3 regions of the Janthinobacterium woesei genome follow, and region 1 is predicted to be linked to each of the others. Evidence: predicted binding sites of a transcription regulator. Region 1 holds the regulator's gene; each other region holds the start of a gene.
The links. Region 1 encodes LexA, which represses DNA repair genes until DNA is damaged. Its sites were predicted from a motif close to ACTGTATNNNNATACAGT; they were not measured.

Region 1 (5,876 bases):
CTTCGCCGAGGTTACCGACGTTAACAACTTTTTCTAACAGAATGATTTGCATAGTTCTTCTCCAGGAATATCTGACCGATTAAGCGTGGTGCAGATCGGTGTATGGCAGCAGCGCGAGGAAGCGAGCGCGCTTGATTGCGGTGTCAACTTGGCGCTGGTAGTGCGCCTTGGTACCGGTCAGGCGTGCTGGCATGATCTTGCCGTTTTCTTGGACGAAGTCTTTCAGCGTATCAACGTCTTTGTAGTCAACTTGCTCAACGTGAGCTGCGGTGAAGCGGCAGAACTTCTTGCGTTTGAACAGCGGGTTCTGCTGTTTGCGTTTTTCTTTAAGCTTGAGCTTATTTTTGTCGAACTTTTTACCGAATGCCATGTGAGGCTCCTGTATCTAAAAATGCGCTAGTCGGAAGTGACTGCACTAAAATCAATGATGTGAAACACCAAACTCTTGCTGTTGCGGCTTTTCCTGGCCAGGAAACCCGTGAACTGATAGACCCCGCCCAAGCTTGCCTGACTGAACCGGCCTGAGATTTCGCCAGCGGCAAGCGCGGCAACATCAAACTCGGTCAAACGGGCAATCCCTGCTTCCATCTGCTGCGAACTGTGTTGCAATACTGCATTCACAATCGGCAGCCCTGCCGGGGTATAGCGCAATATTTCGCGCTCGGCAATGATGGCGGTTACTTGTAGCTGGTTCAGCGCACGATCCTGGTCAACAATTAAGCTGCTACGGCTGGAGCGGCTGCTGGTGCTTCGGTGCGGTGGCTTTTAGCCGCATCTTCGCGTTGTACCGATTTCATCATCGGCGAAGGAGCTGTTTCAGCTTTCTTCATTTTAACGGTCAGGTGACGCAACACGGCATCATTGAATTTGAATGCTGTTTCCAACTCGACCAGGGTCTCGTTATCGCATTCGATGTTCAGGCAGATGTAGTGTGCTTTAGGCAGCTTTTGGATCGAGTAAGCCATTTGACGGCGGCCCCAATCTTCCACGCGGTGAACCGAACCGCCGCGGGTGGTTACGCTGGCTTTGTAGCGTTCGATCATCGCGGGCACTTGCTCGCTCTGGTCCGGATGGACGATAAAGACTATTTCATAATGACGCATGCAAACTCCTTCAGGTCGGATTGATAATCGCCCACCTCGGCGTCAAGACGAGTGTGGGAAGGTCAGCCGAAGATTATAACCGCTATTGGCAAAGGTTTCAATAATTCCTTCCACAACGGCATTGGACACCGCTGCGTAGCCGCATTTTTCCGCCTGCGCCGACTATTTCGCGCGAAATCCGCGCAAAAAGCGCAAATCCCCTTGCATAGTGGGCGATACTGTACAAAAATACAGACTGTTCATATAGACAGCATTTTAGTATGCACCCACCGCTCATGATCAAGCTGACAGCACGACAAGAACAAATCCTGAACCTGATCAAGGACGCGATTGAAAATACGGGTTTTCCTCCCACCCGTGCCGAAATCGCCAACGAATTGGGTTTTAAATCGGCCAACGCGGCCGAAGAGCATTTGCAGGCCCTGGCCCGCAAGGGCGCGATCGAGATTTCGCCGGGCACCTCGCGCGGCATTCGCCTGATCGGCGCGGCCGCTGAAACGCTACCGGCCAAAGTGCCGGCGGCGCTGCTGATGTCGCTGCCCCTGATCGGCCGGGTGGCGGCTGGCTCGCCCATCCTGGCGCAGGAAAACCTGGAAGCGAGCTACAACGTCGATCCAGCCCTGTTTTCGGCCAAGCCCGACTTCCTGCTGAAAGTGCGCGGCTGGTCCATGCGCGACGCCGGCATCATGGATGGCGATTTATTGGCCGTCAAGAAGGTCGACAGCGCCAAGAACGGACAGATCGTCGTGGCCCGCATCGGCGACGAAGTCACCGTCAAGCGCTACAGGAAAACAGGCTCCGTGATCGAACTGCTGCCGGAAAACCCGGACTTCAAGGTCATTACCGTCTCGCCCGAAGACGAATTTGCGCTGGAAGGCCTGGCAGTGGGCCTGATGCGCAGCTGGCATTAAACTGTTGCACGTAAAAAGGGCCGGAACAGTCATGTGCTGTTCCGGCCTTTTTTATTTACGGCACTTTATGCCTCAAGCGCCTGGCGGAAGTCTTCCAATAAATCGACCTCATCCTCGATACCGACGGAGACGCGGATCAGCGATTCGGCGATGCCCATGCTGGCGCGGCGCTCGGCACCCATCTCATAAAAAATCGTGTGGGCGACGGGAATGACCAAGGTGCGCGTGTCGCCCAAGTTGCTGGCGGGAATGGCCAAGTTCAGGCGATTGAGGAAATCGAAGCAATCGATGCCGTCTTTCAGCTCAAAACTGAACAGGGAACCAAAGCTGCGGAACAAGTCGGCAGCCAGCGCATGCTGCGGGTGCGAGGGCAAACCCGGATAATGCACGGCCGCCACGCGCGGATCGGCCTGCAGCAGGCTCGCCAGCGCCAGGGCATTCGAGCAGGTGCGGTCCATGCGCAAGGCCATGGTTTCGGCGCCAACGGCAATATGGTGCGCCGCTTCCGGTCCCAGTGAGGCGCCGAAGTCGCGCAAGGCCTTGGCGCGGATTTGCGCGATACCCCACTGCGCGGGCGCCACTTTCTTGTAATTTTCAAAGATGTTCGGGTATTGCGTCCAGTCAAACACGCCCGTATCGGTCAAGCTACCGCCCAGCGCATTGCCGTGGCCACCGATGGATTTCGTCAACGCATTGACCACCAGCCCCGCGCCCACCGCCTTCGGGCGGAACAGATACGGCGTGGTCATCGTATTGTCGACGATGTACAGGATGCCGCGCTCCTTGCACAAGGCGCCGATCTTGGCCAGGTCGGCGATCTGCGTGCGCGGATTGGCGATAGTTTCCACGAAAACAATACGCGTGGCAGGCGTGATGGCAGCCGCTACATTGGCGACATCGGTGGCATCGACAAACGCCACATCAATGCCCTGCCCCGTCACCGTTTGCCACAGACTGTTGGTATTGCCAAACAAAAAGGCCGACGACACGACGTGGTCGCCCGCGCGCAGCAAGGATTGCACCACGGCGCCGATGGCGCCCATGCCGGTGGCGAAGCACAAGGTAGCCACGCCATCTTCCATCTTGTTGACCTTGTCTTCCAGCGCGGAGACCGTCGGATTGCCCTGGCGCCCATAGCGGAAGCCCGGTTCCTTGCCCTGGAACACGGAGGCCAGCTGGCGCGCGTCGGCATAGCCGAAAGCCACCGAGGTGTGCAAGGGCTTGTGCAGGGAGCCATGTTCGATGCCCTTGCGGCGGTCGCTATGCAGGATGGTAGTGGTAAAGCCGTAGGTTTTGTTGTTGCTCATGATTGAGTGGTGCGCAAGGCGGAGAAAAAATGTCAGGCAAAAAAAAAGCCCGGCAATAGCCGGGCCCTGCATCAACCCTCGGTGGTAGCGAGGTTCAGGTTCAACTGGGAACGCGGCGTATCTTCGGGCGCTGCCGCCTTCGGATGGTGGCGTGCGTATTCCAGGCGGTCCAGGTATTCCTGCGACACGTCGCCCGTCACATACACGCCATCGAAGCACGATGCCTCGAAGTTCGTCAGGGCCGGGTTGACGTCGGCAATCGCTTGCTTCAGGGCCGCGATATCCTGGTACACCAGATAATCGGCCGTGATTTCGCGGCACACTTCTTCCGTCGTGCGGCCGTAGGCGATCAGCTCGTCGCGCGTCGGCATGTCGATGCCGTACACGTTCGGGTAGATCACCGGCGGCGCGGCCGAAGCGAAGATGACCTTCTTGGCGCCCGCTTCGCGTGCCATTTGCACGATTTCACGGCTGGTGGTGCCGCGCACGATGGAGTCGTCGACCAGCAGCACGACTTTATCCTTGAATTCGGATGGAATCGCATTGAGCTTCTGGCGCACGGACTTCTTGCGCGCCGCCTGGCCAGGCATGATGAAGGTACGGCCGATGTAGCGGTTCTTGATGAAGCCTTCGCGGTACTCGATGTTGAGCGCCATGGCCAACTGGATGGCGGCCGGACGCGACGAGTCGGGAATCGGCATGACCACGTCGATATGCACGCCTGGCAATTCGGCGCGGATCTTCTCGGCCAGGTACTCGCCCATTTTCAGGCGCGTGGCGTACACGGAGGCGCCGTCGATGACGGAGTCGGGACGTGCCAGGTAGACGAATTCGAACACGCAAGGGTTCAGGCTGGCATTGTCGGCGCATTGGCGGCTGTGCAATTGCTTGTCGGCATCGATAAAGATGGCCTCACCAGGACCGATGTCGCGCACGAAGCGGAAGCCCATGCCTTCCAGGGCCACGGATTCGGAGGCGATCAGGTATTCGGCGCCTTGCTCCGTTTCATTGATGCCCAGGCACAACGGACGGATGCCGTGCGGGTCGCGGAAGGCCAGCAAGCCAAATCCGGCGATTTGCGCCACGGCAGCATAACCACCCTTGACGCGGCGGTTCAGCACGGTCACGGCCTTGAAGATGGCGTCCGGGTCCAGGTTCAGGCCCGTCGTCGCTTCCTGGATTTCATGCGCCAGCACGTTGAGCAGCACTTCCGAGTCGGAATCGGTATTGATGTGGCGGCGGTCATTCTTGAACATTTCCTGTTTCAACTGCTCCCAGTTGGTCAGGTTGCCATTGTGCGCCAGGGTGATGCCGAACGGCGCATTCACATAAAACGGCTGTGCTTCCTCTTCGCTAGACGAACCGGCCGTCGGGTAGCGGCAGTGGCCGATGCCCGAATTGCCTTGCAGCGAACGCATGTTGCGCGTACGGAAGACGTCACGTACGAGACCATTGGCCTTGTGCATGGAAAACATACTGCTGTGATTGGTCGCAATCCCTGCCGCGTCCTGACCGCGATGTTGCAAAAGCAACAATGCATCATAGAGCAATTGATTGACAGGTTGATGGGAAACGACGCCGACGATGCCACACATGGTGTGCTCCTAAACTGTGCTACTGATTTTAAAAAAAATTCAAAATGTCACATGCTGCGCATACGCGGCAGGCAGATAAGGCTTGATGGCGCGCGCGCCCTGCTCCGCGAACGGACTGAGCAGCGCGTTTTTCCAGAATGGCTGCTGGGGTATGGAGGTCATGCCACACAAGATGACGGCGGTCAGCACAATCACAAGGCCCCGTGCCAGACCAAACAGGCTGCCCAGGGTGCGGTCGGCCAGGCTCATGCCCGTTACCTTGACCAGCGCATCGACCGTCATGCCGAGTAAACCCATCAGAATGCGCACGCCGATGAACACCACCACGAAGGCCAGCAACAAGCGAATAGCTTCGCCCGGCACGACTTCAGGCAGGAATTTTGCCACGCTGGCACCATAAGCGTTGGCAACGATAAAAGCCACCACCCAGCTGATCAATGACAATATTTCCTTGACCAGGCCACGCATCATGCTGATCAGCACGGAGGTCACCAGTACGAACAGCACCAGGTAATCGAAGATCGTCACGCGCGTTCAGCCTTGCATCGTCATGCTGGCACCAGGCTGCCGCCCAGGCCCAGCTTTTGCAACTTGGCGCGCGTCTTTTCCGCGTCTTCACGGCTGCCAAACGGCCCCACGCGGACACGGATGCGCTCACCAGCAGGGCTGGAAACCTTCTGCGTGTACGACTTGATGCCCGCATCGCGCAGTTTTTCCTGCAATTCATCCACCTTGTCTTGCGTCGCCAGGGCTGCCACCTGCACCACGAACTTGCCGGAGCCGGTATCGTGGGACTTGTCTTGCGGCTTGTCTTGCGCCCGCTCAGATGGCTTGCCTTCCAGAATCGCCAGCGCGCGCGCCGCATCGTCAGCAGACTGCGCCGGCTTGGCAGGTTTCGGTTCGGGCTTGGCTTCCGGCTTCACCTCGTGCTTAGGTTCAGGCTTGGGTTCAGGCTTGGGT
Region 2 (5,876 bases), on a different contig from region 1:
GCTGAGCATGTAGTCGTAGGCTGCCTTCTGGTTCGGGTCGCCCCATTCCAGGTATTCGCCCGTGGTCAACGGCAGGCTGGCGTCCATCATGGTATTCATCACGTCGACAAACGGCACGGCTGCGTGCACGGCGTGGAACAGCTCGGGGCGCAGGTTGACGACGGCGCCCATCAGCAAGCCGCCCGCGCTACCGCCCTGGATGATCAGGCGGTTCGGGCTGGTCCATTTTTCGCGCACCAGGTAGTCGGCGCTGTCGATGAAGTCATTGAAGGTGTTTTTCTTCTTCATCAGCATGCCGTCTTCATGCCACGCTTCGCCCATGTCGGTGCCGCCGCGGATGTGTGCCTGCGCATAGATCACGTCCCGTTCCAGCAGGCTGATGCGGCTGATGGCAAAACCCGCTTCCGTGGAAATGCCGTAGGAGCCATATGAATACAGCAGCAGCGGTGCGGAGCCGTCGAGCTTGACGCCTTTCTTGTAGACGATCCACAGCGGCACTTGCACGCCATCGCGCGCTTTCACCCACAAGCGCTGCGTGGTGTAACGGGAAGGATCATAGCCGCCGACGATTTCCTGCTGCTTCAGCACCGTGCGCTTGCCATCGGCCATGGCCACGTCGATGACGGTGGGTGGCGTGACGGGCGATTGATATGACATGCGAAATTGCGTGGCGGAAAATTCCGGCGTGCCGGCCGCGCTGGCCAGGTAGACGGGGTCGTCGAACTGCACGGTTTTCCAGTTCTTGTGCGCAAAGTCGTAGATGCGTGCGCGGTTCAGGGCGCGCGTCTTTTCCATCACCACCAGGTAGCCCTGGAATACATCGAGCGACTTGATGACGGCATCCTTGTCGTGCGGCACCAGCGGCTTCCAGTTCTTCGGTTGTGGCGCGGCCAGTGGCGCGCTGACGATGCGGAAGTTCTTTGCATCCTTGTTGGTCAGAATATACAACTGGCCATCGCGGTGTTCGATGCCGTAGCGGTGGCCTTTTTCGCGCGGCAACACGGATTTGAAAACACCGCCGGGCTGGTCGGTGGGCAGCAGGAATACTTCGCTGGTATCGGTGCTGCCGGTTCTGAGGGTAAAGAATTTCTTGTCTTGCGTGCGGTCTACGCCGATGGAAAATTGTTCCACGGACTCGTAATACACTTGCTGCGGTGCGCCGCCCAGGGCCAGGCGGAACAAACGGTCCGAGCGCTTGGTGGTGGCGTCTTCCTGGGCCAGCATCAGGGTGGCATTGTCCGCCGCCCAGGCCAGCGAGGTGACGCGCGGCATGGTATCAAGCAGCAACTTGCCCGTTTTTAAGTCCTTGACATGCAGCTCGTACTGGCGGAAACCCGTCGTGTCGGTGGTGTAGGCCAGCAACTGTTCATTCGGGCTGACGGCAAAGGCGCGCACGGAAAAGAACTTGTGGCCGTCGGCCAGCTGGTTCTGGTCCAGCAAGACCTCTTCAACGGCTTGCGCATCGTAGACACCGGCGGCGCCAGTCGGGCGGCGGCAGTGAATAGGGTATTGCTTGCCCGCTTCCGTGCGCGTGTAATAGTAGAAGTGACCCATGCGCACAGGCACGGACAGGTCCACTTCCTGCATGCGGCCCTTCACTTCGGCGTAGACCTTGTCGGCCAGCGGCTGTATCGGCTTTGTCACGGCGGCAGTGTAGGCGTTTTCCGCATTCAAATAGTCGATGACGGCCGGATCGGTCTTCTTTTGCAGCCAGCGGTAGTCGTCCGTGACGACCGTGCCGTGGCGTGTTTCCTGCCAGGCTGTCTTGGCGGCAACGGGCGCGGTGGCCGTGGCCGTGGTGGCGGTGGTGGCAACGTCGGCGGCTGTCGCGGATGGCGACAGCGTGGACAGCAGCAGGGCAGGCAGGATGGATAAGCAGGCGGACCGGCGGCGCAAGGCGTGATAGGCGATAGACAAGGCAACTCCCTTTAATAGTTGTAGCAAGATTGTAATCTTGCCATTGGGAAAAGCAACTGCAGATCGCTACCGCCCGTCTTCGTGCGTTTCACCTTGCATACCGGCGCATTTCCGGTAATACTGTATGCATGTACAGTTCCTTGCCACACTGAGGCAAGCCGACCCGCCGCGAGGTGCTTTTGACTCTATCTGCCCAACCACATACTGAAGCGCGCCGCCCGGTCGCCGGCCGCTGGATAGCCCACCTGGACATGGATGCCTTTTTTGCCTCCGTCGAATTGCTGAAATATCCGGAATTGCACGGTGCCGCCGTCGTCATCGGCGGCGGGCGCCTGCAGCAACCCGTGCTGCAAGCTGATGGCACGCGGCAATTTGCGCGCATGCGCGATTACGTGGGGCGCGGCGTCGTCACCACGTCCACTTACGCGGCGCGCGCGTTTGGCGTGTTTTCCGCCATGGGCATCATGAAGGCAGCCAAGCTGGCGCCGGACAGCATCTTGCTGCCGGCCGATTTCGAGGCTTACCGCGAGTATTCGGCGCGCTTCAAGCAGGCCGTGGCGAATATCGCCCCCATCATTCAAAACGTGGGCATCGATGAAATCTATGTCGACCTGAGCGAACACGGCGAGCAGGGGCCGGCCATGGCGGCGCGCCTGAAGGCGGCCGTGTTCGAGGCGACGGGCCTGTCGTGCTCGATCGGCCTGGCGCCCAACAAATTGCTGGCAAAAATCTGTTCCGACCTGGAAAAGCCAGACGGGCTGACCATCTTGTACCCCGAAGATGTCGAGACGCGCGTATGGCCCTTGCCGGCAAAAAAAATCAATGGCATCGGCCCCAAGGCGACGGCCAAGCTCGAAGCGCTGGGCATCGTCAGCATTGGCGAGCTGGCAAAGGCCGACATGGCCATGCTGCGCACGCAATTTGGCGACCTGTATACCAGCTGGCTGCACCAGGCGGCGCTGGGCATCGATGATCGCCCCGTGCAGACGAGCCGCGAAACCAAGTCCGTCAGCCGTGAAACCACGTTCGAGCGCGACTTGCAGGTGGTGCGCGACCGCGCCACCCTGTCGGAAAAGCTGGAAAGCCTGTGCACGCGCGTGGCGGGCGACCTGGACAAGCAGTCGCTGGCGGGGCGCACGGTGGGCATCAAGCTGCGTTTTGAGGATTTCAGCACCGTGACGCGCGACATTACTTTACCCAGTGCAACAGCGGACGCCGCCGCCATCTTGCGCGCCAGCCGCGATTGTTTGCGGCGCGTGCCGTTCGAAAAGAAAATCCGCCTGCTGGGCGTGCGCATTTCGACCTTGTGCGATCCGGCCGTGGTCACGCGGCAACTGCCCGCCCAGGCCGAGCTGTTCCCCGCCCTGTAGCAAACCAAAGCGCTTATTAAAAGCATCGCGCCAGAGCGCGCTTTTGACGGCAGGAGCGTGTCGAAAGTGTAGAATGGCGTTCCCCTGGCACTACTGAAACAAACGGAAGACAAAAACTATGTGGTTCAAGAATCTTCAGATTTACCGCCTGCCCGTACCATGGGCTTATACGCCAGAACAACTGGAAGAGGCCTTGTCCTCGAACAAATTTACGCCGGCGACCAGCATGGATCTGATGCGCCAGGGCTGGGATACGCCGCGCCCGAACGGCGGCCTGGTGCACGTGGTCAACAAGCAGATGCTGATCCTGCTGGGCACGGAAAAGAAATTGTTGCCAGCGACCGTCATCAACCAGGTGGCCAAGGCCCGCGCTGCCGAGATGGAAGAAGCGCAAGGCTTTGCGCCGGGCAAGAAAGCCATGAAAGAATTGAAGGAACGCGTGGCCGACGAGTTGCTGCCGCGCGCTTTCAGCATCCGCAGCAATGTCTGGACGTGGATCGATCCCGTCAATGGCTGGCTGGTGGTCGATGCCGCCAGCCCGGCAAAGGCCGATGAAGTCATCAAGCTGCTGCTCAAAGCCGTCGACAAATTGCCGCTGGAAAGCCTGCGCGTACAGCGCTCGCCGGTGGCGGTGATGACGGAATGGCTGCAGGCTGACGACGCGCCTGCCGGCTTCACGGTCGACATGGATACGGAATTGCGCGCCACGGGCGAGAGCAAGGCCACCGTGCGCTATGTGCGCCACACCCTGGAGGCGGACGATGTGCGTCGCCACATCGCGGCCGGCAAGCAATGTACGCGCCTGGCCATGACGTGGAACGACAAGATCTCGTTCGTGCTGACGGAGTCGCTGGCCATCAAGAGCGTCAAGCCGCTCGACGTGATCAAGGAAACGGAATCGAGCACGAAGAACGACGAAGAGCGTTTCGACGGCGATGTGATGCTGATGACGGGCGAGCTGAGCAAGCTGATGGCCGACGTGGTCGCAGCCCTGGGCGGCGAAGCGACTGCGTAAGTGCAATAAGCGCAGTCATGCTGGTACGGAAAAGGAGCTACGGCTCCTTTTTTTCGCCTGTACCTTGCGCAGAAGATAAAAAAAAGCGCCTTGCACGGTAAAGTGCAAGGCGCTCTGGATACAAGCTAATTCAAGACGTCAAATTAGAACTTGTAATTGCCGGTGATGTAGAACGAACGCATCATTGGATCGGCGTAACGTGGGTCGAAACCGACCTGGTGGCCCGACGAAGCGCGCAGCGACAGAGGCGGTGCACGGTCGAACAGGTTTTTGATGCCTGCACGGATCGTGGTCGACTGGTTGTAGGCAAAACGGCCTTGCCAGTCGATGGTGGTGTACGAAGGAACTTGCAGACGCAGTTTCTCGTTCAGGCCTGAATCAACGTTACGCACCGTTGCTTCAGCATCGGTGTAGCCGTTGCGGTAGCTGGCGATCAGGGTATTGGTCAGGCGGCCGCTTTCGAGGCTGACATTCAATTTGATCAGGTTACGGAACGTGACGGCATCGGTGATGCCGTAGTAGTTCATATTGCTGGTCCATTGATCCTTGGTGCCTGGCACGGTGTAGTCGGCCCGGATCATGTGGGTGCCGCTCAGGTTGGCGGTCAATTTGCCGAACGCGAACTTGTGGTTCGCGGACATATCCCAGTCGATACCGCGGTTATGCGTCTGGCCGATGTTCATCGACAGCGATTTGAACGCATAGTAGGTATTACCGGTCGATGGCTCGGTGTAGGTGCTGAACAGCGAGTTATACAGCGCCGGATTGGCAAACGCTTGCGCTTCGCTGACAGCCGACACGGCGTCGGTGATCTTCACGTCCCACAGGTCGGCGCCAAACGAGAAGGCCGACGTAGGCTCGATACGGAAACCAACGGTGAACTGTTTCGATTTTTCCGATTTCAGATTTTCGTTACCGCCCGACAATTCGTTGTACTGGGTGGACGACGAACGGCAGTATTGCGTGCCTGGGAACGGGCAATCGTAGGACTTGGCGGTAAAGCCGGCATTGACCAGTGGCTGGCCGATGTCGAGCATGCTAGGCGCCTTGAAGCCGGTACCGTAGGAACCGCGGATCAAGACGGTCTGCACCGGCTGCCAGCGGGCCGACACTTTGTAGGTGTTGGCGCTGTCGCTCTTGCCCATGGTGCTCTTGGTGATGCCGTTGTCGATTTCCGAGACATTGTCGTAGCGGCCGCCAACGGTTACTTCCAGGGACTTGGTCAGCGGTGCCAGCAACTCGATGAAGGCGCCATAAGTGTCACGGCTCAGGTCGTAAGCAGGCGATTCATTGAAGTTGTAGATGGTGTCGCTGTTGGCATTGGCGTTAGGCGATTGCTCGTAGCGATAAGTGCGGTAATCGCCGCCCACGCCGATGCTGGCTTTGCCGCCTGGCAGGCTGAACAGTTCACGCGAACCGTGGCTATCGACGCCGCGCATGGTGGTCGATGCGGTGCGGATCGAACCCGTGTACTGCGACGCATCGATCTGCGATTGCAGGGCTGCCGACTGCGAACCGGCGAACGGATTGAACAGCGGGTTGGCCACGACGGCCTTGAATTCCGTATTCTTGGC
Region 3 (5,876 bases), on a different contig from region 1:
GGGACTTGGCCCAGGTCAAGTCCCAATCGGTATGATCCTGTACACGCAACGCCTACCCCCCTCCAGCAGATACTCACTGCGCTCCACCTGACAATCCTTGCCCAGCACCCGTTGAAAGATGGCCAGCTCAGAACGGCAAAAGTTCTGGCACGCCGTGGCGGCCGCGCAGATGGGGCAATGGTTCTCTACCAGCAAGATGCTGCCATCGTCCTGCGCCTCGGCATTGGCCATGTAGCCTTCACCGTCGCGCACCCGCGCCAGACGCTCCACCCTTTGCGCCAGATCAAGCTGCGGGTCGACCAGCTTGCCGTAGGCCGCTTCGCTGCTGCGTTCGCGCGCGCTGATCAGTTTATCCAGGCCGTCGTCGCCGAACAGGGTTTTCACTTGGCCGATCAATTCCAGCGTCAGGTCGGCATGGCGGTCGGGAAAGCGCGCATGGCCCGTAGCAGTCAACTGCCAGCGCCGCGACGGACGCCCCACCTTGTCGGCTACGTCCTCGAAGGCCACCAGGCCTTTCTCCTGCGCCGCTTCGAGCTGGCGCCGCGCGCCCATGGAAGTGATATCGAGCAAGAGCGCCAGTTGCTGCGCCGTCTGCGGACCGCGCATTTTCAGCAGGAACAGGGTTTGCCCCGACGTGCTCGCGCTCATGCGGCCACCTTCGCCTCGGCGACACCGGCCATCTGGCGGCGCCAGGCTGCCATGCGCCAGGCGGCCCAGGCCGCCGAGCAGGCGCCGGCGATGAGGATCAGGCGCGTGTCGATCAGGGTCAGCACGGAGCCGCTCAGGGCGACGACGATGTTGGCGATGCAAAACGTGGTAGCCAGCAAGCCCATCACGGCGCCCTGCCCGTGCGCGCTGAAGCGCTCGGCGCACCAGCCCTGTATCACCGTGTTATACAGCGCATTCGGGATGCCGAACAGCACGATGGCAGCGATGCCCACCCAGATGTTGCCCAGCGACAGTACCCCCACGGCCAGCGCCACGCCACAGGCATACCAGCTGGCCCGCAGCAACGGCGCATGGCGGCTGGGTCCGCCCGCCAGCAAGGACGTGATGGTCATCGTGCCGCACAGGCCCACATTCACCCAGGCAATCGCCTGCGCATTGTAATTGGCCGTCTCGACCAGCCACAGCGGATAGAACTCATAGAAACTGGCCACGCCGCAGGTCAAGGCCAGTTGCACGATGAACAGGGTGCGCAGCTCATCGTGGCGCAGCAGGTTCAGCGCATGCCGGTCGCGCGCCACCTGCCACCACGAGGTCGTCAAGAGCGATGGCGTTTCGCGCGGCAAGCCCACGGCCACCAGCACGGCGACGAGCATCAGGGCGGCGGCGGCAATCCAGAACGGCACCGTCACGCCCCAGCCCAGCGTGGCGCCCGCCAGGATCGGCCCCACCAGCCAGCCCAGGTAAAAGGCGCCGTTCAGCCACGACATGGCGCGCAGGCGCAGCGGCCCCTGCAACTGGTCGGCCAGCATGGCGCGCGCCACGGCGCCGTTACCTTCCAGCAAGCCGGTGATAAAACGCGCAACGATAAACAGCGGATAGGACTGGTTCACCAGCGCCCAGGCCGTGATGGCATGGCCGATGGCCGCGCCCACGGCCGTGCGCATCAGCAAGGGACGGCGGCCATAGCGGTCCGACAATGGCCCCAGCAAGGCCGAGCCGATCAGCAAACCCAGCGGATTGATGGTCAGCGCCAGGCCGAACAGCAGTTTGGAAGGCAAGCCGAGGAAATGATTGAAGGCATTCGGCGCCTCGGCCGCAAACAGCGGCGGCAGGATCGGGTACGGCAGGGACGCACCGATGGTCGACAGCAGCGCAAGCAAACAGGCCGCCGTGATCAAGATTGTATTTTTCATGCAGCCTCGGAGGGTGTCTTGATTATATAGACAGAAAGAATACGTGGGCGCCGAACATTAGTAAACTAAAATGTTTATTTATTGAAGCACTACGCAACGAAGCAGGAAATCGCTGGGCAAGCGCCTGAGGAAGGTTTAAACTGTATATAAACACAGTAAAATCATGTCCGAGTTGCATCGAATACCTAATTACCCTGTCCCATCATGCTGAAAATCCTGGAAAATCCCCTGTACTATCTGGACAACTTCCAGGGCGTGCTGAGCTGGATCAACGCCCGCTACGCCGATCTGCTGAGTGTGGAAGAAACGCAATTCATCACTGAGTTCGGGCAATTGCCGCAGCCATCGCGTGCGCTGTTCGTGCGTCTGGTCATGCGCAAGGGTTGTTTGTTTCGCGCCAGCAAGCTCAATTATCCTGAAATCGGCGACACGCGCGCCGCCGCCCTGCCCTTGCTGGCCTCAGGCTGGGTGGTGGCCGACCCAGCCATTTCGCTAGCCGAGCTGTTTGACTTGCTGCTGAAAGCGGAAATCAGCCAGGCATTTAGCCTCACCGCGCCCCTGAAAGCGGCGCGCAAGGCCGAGCAGCTCGATGCCTTGCGCGAGCAGCATGCGCACGATCAAGCTTTTTCCGACTGGTATCCGGCCTCTGCCGATGTGCTGTACCGCATCGGCATGCAGCCCCTGTGCGACCGTTTGCGCCTGATTTACTTTGGCAACTATCACCAGGACTGGTCGGAATTCGTACTGTCCGACCTGGGCGTGTACCAATACGAAAAGGTGGAATTTTCGCCGCAATCGCGCGGCTTTCGCACGCGCCAGGATATCGAGCACTATGAAGTGCTGCACCAGTGCCGGGAACGCTACAACGACAGCGCACCGGCCGACGAGGTGCTGCAGGACTTGGCCGCGCTACCATTGCCGCTGGACAATACCTGGCTGGCCAGCCGGCGCGAAAAATTGCGTTTCCAGATTGCCCAGCAGCTGGAAAAATCCCAGGACTGGCCGGCCGCCTACCGCGCCTATGCCGATTGTCGCTATCCGGGCGCGCGGGGCCGCGCCATCCGCGTGCTGGAGAAAGATGCACAGCCGCAAGTGGCCTACGACAGGCTGGTGATCGCCCTGGCGGCGCCGGAAAGCGAGGCGGAACAGCAATTGCTGCTGCGCATGGCGCCGCGTCTGCGGCGCACGCTGGGCCACGCCAAACAGGTGGCCGAAGCACAGGGCGCCATCGACCGCATCGACCTGCTGCTGCCATATCAAAGCGAAGCCAGCTACGTGGAAGCGGTGGTGCAGCAACACCTGAGCCACAGCGACGCACCCGTGTATTACGTGGAAAACACCCTGATCAACTCGCTGTTCGGCCTGCTGTGCTGGCCCGCCATCTTCAAGGCCATCCCCGGCGCCTTCTTCCACCCGTTCCACCGGGGTCCGGCCGACTTGCACAGCGCCGATTTTTACCTGCGCCGCCAGGATGACTTCGCCGCCTGCCTGGCACAGCTGGACAACGGTGCCTACCAGGCAGCCATCCGCGCCACGCTTGCCGCCAAGCACGGCATCGTCTCGCCCTTCGTCAGCTGGGACGTGCTGGACGACGCCTTGCTGGACCTGGCGCTGGCCTGCATCCCCGCCGCGCACCTGAAAAAGGCTTTCGAGCGCATCTTGCTCGATATCAAAAGCAACCGCAGCGGCTTGCCCGACCTGATCCAGTTCTGGCCAGGCGAACGGCGCTACCGCATGATCGAAGTCAAAGGGCCGGGCGACCGCCTGCAAGATAATCAGCTGCGCTGGATCGCGTATTGCGCCGAGCACGCCATGCCCGTCAGCGTGTGCTACCTGCAATGGCAGGCGGCAGCATGAGCAGAGTGAGCAACACGGGCTACAGCGTGGCCGTGCGCGCCCTGTGCGAATTCACCGCCAAGGTGGGCGACCTGGACTTGCGTTTTACGCCATCGCCCACGGCGCAGGAAGGCATGGCTGGCCACGCCACCGTGACTGGCCGGCGCGACGACGATTACCAGCGCGAAATCAGCCTCGCCGGCGACTTCGGCGCCCTGCATGTGCGCGGCCGCGCCGATGGCTACGACCCGGCGCGGCGCCAGCTCGAAGAGATCAAGACTTACCGGGGCGAACTCGACGCCATGCCGGCCAACCACCGTCAGTTGCACTGGGCGCAGGCACGCATCTACGGCCACTTGCTGTGCCAGCAACTGAAGCTGCCCATGCTGCGCGTGGCGCTCGTGTATTTCGACATCGCCAGCCAGAAAGAAACTGTGATGCACGAGGAATGCACGGCCGAGGCGCTGCGCACTTTTTTCGAACAGCATTGCGCGCTGTTCCTGGAATGGGCCGAGCAGGAAATGGCGCACCGGGCCAGCCGCGATGCGCAGCTCTCGGCCATGGCCTTTCCCCATGCCGACTTTCGCCCGGGCCAGCGCCAGCTGGCTGAAGCCATGTTCAAGGCCAGCAGCCGTGGCTGCGGCTTGCTGGCGCAGGCGCCCACGGGCATCGGCAAGACCGTGGGCAGTCTGTTTCCCATGCTGAAGGCCACGGCCGCACATGGCCTGGATAAACTGTTTTTTCTGGCCGCCAAGGTGCCTGGGCGGCAAATGGCGCTCGACGCCTGCGCCATCCTGAAAAACAGCGCACCGCTGCTACCGCTGCGCGTGCTGGAACTGAGCGCCAAGAGCAGCGCCTGCGAACACCCGGACAAGGCTTGCCATGGTGCATCGTGCCCGCTGGCAAAGGGTTTTTACGACCGCCTGCCGCTGGCGCGCGAAGTGGCGCTGGCCAGCGGCTTGATACTGGACAAAGAAACCGTGCGCGCCATCGCCTTGCAGCAAGGCATTTGCCCATACTACCTGGGCATGGAACTGGCGCGCTGGAGCGATGTCGTCATCGGCGACTACAACTATTATTTTGACCTCAGCGCCATGCTGTATGGCATGACCCTGGCCCACGACTGGAAAGTCAACGTGCTGGTCGACGAGGCGCACAATATGGTGTCGCGCGCGCGCAACATGTATTCGGCCGAGCTGGAACAGAGCAAGCTGAAAATGCTGCGCAAGTTCGCACCCGAAGCGTTGAAGAAACCGCTGGACCGCCTCTCGCGCCAGTGGACGGCCTTGCTCAAAGAGCAGGACGGCGACTACCAGGTGCATGCGGCCTTGCCGGAAAAATTCTTTGGCGCCCTGCAAGGTGTGGCAACGGCCATCGGCGACTACATGGCCGAGCACGCGGCCACGCTGGACGAAGACTTGCAGCGCTTTTATTTCGACGTGCTGCTGCTGAACCGCCTGGCCGAGAGTTTCGGCGCGCATTCGCTGTTTGATGTCAGCAAGACGAATACAGGTTCCAATACGGGCTGCACCGTGTGCATCCGCAACATCATCCCCGCCCCTTTCCTGAAGGAACGCTTCGCGGCCAGCCACAGCACGGCCCTGTTTTCCGCCACCCTGAGTCCATGGAATTACTACAGCGACACCCTGGGCATGCCGGAGAACACGGCCTGGGTCGACGTGGAGTCGCCCTTCCAGGCGCAGCAGCTATCGGTGCGCGTAGCCGACACCATTTCCACGCGCTACCAGCACCGCGCCGCCTCGCTGCTGCCCATCGCGCAACTAATGGCGCGCCAGTACGTCGATGCGCCCGGCAACTACCTGGCGTTTTTCAGCAGTTTTGACTACATGGAAAAGACCGCCACCCTGTTTGCCCAGCATTATCCGGACGTGCCCATCTGGCAGCAGCCGCGCCGCATGGACGACGCTGCGCGCAGTCAGTTCCTGGGGCGTTTCGGCCTGGAGACGCGGGGCATCGGCTTTGCCGTGCTGGGCGGGGCCTTTGGCGAAGGCATCGACTTGCCGGGCGCGCGCCTGATCGGCGCCTTCATCGCCACCCTCGGTTTGCCGCAAATCAATCCCGTCAACGAGCAGATCCGCCAGCGCATGGGCGACATCTTCGGCGCTGGCTACGACTACACGTACTTGTATCCGGGCATGCAAAAAGTGGTGCAGGCGG

Region 2: a site for LexA is predicted at 2,037-2,054, ahead of dinB (DNA polymerase IV). Genes of this name have one in related genera too.
Region 3: a site for LexA is predicted at 2,002-2,019, ahead of ACQ4W6_RS12305 (VRR-NUC domain-containing protein). Genes of this name have one in related genera too.

Annotation. Positions count from the first base shown of each region.
Region 1 covers NZ_JBNYXW010000006.1:221,971-227,846, reverse strand. Annotated here, with positions in the region: gene rplI (50S ribosomal protein L9) at 1-52, opposite strand, end outside; gene rpsR (30S ribosomal protein S18) at 80-370, opposite strand; gene priB (primosomal replication protein N) at 397-696, opposite strand; gene rpsF (30S ribosomal protein S6) at 717-1,103, opposite strand; gene lexA (transcriptional repressor LexA) at 1,379-2,014, shown strand; gene ACQ4W6_RS08715 (cystathionine gamma-synthase family protein) at 2,080-3,321, opposite strand; gene purF (amidophosphoribosyltransferase) at 3,393-4,916, opposite strand; gene ACQ4W6_RS08705 (CvpA family protein) at 4,956-5,444, opposite strand; gene ACQ4W6_RS08700 (SPOR domain-containing protein) at 5,465-5,876, opposite strand, start outside.
Region 2 covers NZ_JBNYXW010000015.1:98,234-104,109, forward strand. Annotated here, with positions in the region: gene ACQ4W6_RS18285 (S9 family peptidase) at 1-1,917, opposite strand, end outside; gene dinB (DNA polymerase IV) at 2,097-3,287, shown strand; gene ACQ4W6_RS18295 (recombination-associated protein RdgC) at 3,406-4,302, shown strand; gene ACQ4W6_RS18300 (TonB-dependent receptor) at 4,446-5,876, opposite strand, start outside.
Region 3 covers NZ_JBNYXW010000009.1:143,191-149,066, reverse strand. Annotated here, with positions in the region: gene ACQ4W6_RS12315 (helix-turn-helix transcriptional regulator) at 16-648, opposite strand; gene ACQ4W6_RS12310 (MFS transporter) at 645-1,862, opposite strand; gene ACQ4W6_RS12305 (VRR-NUC domain-containing protein) at 2,067-3,719, shown strand; gene ACQ4W6_RS12300 (ATP-dependent DNA helicase) at 3,716-5,876, shown strand, end outside.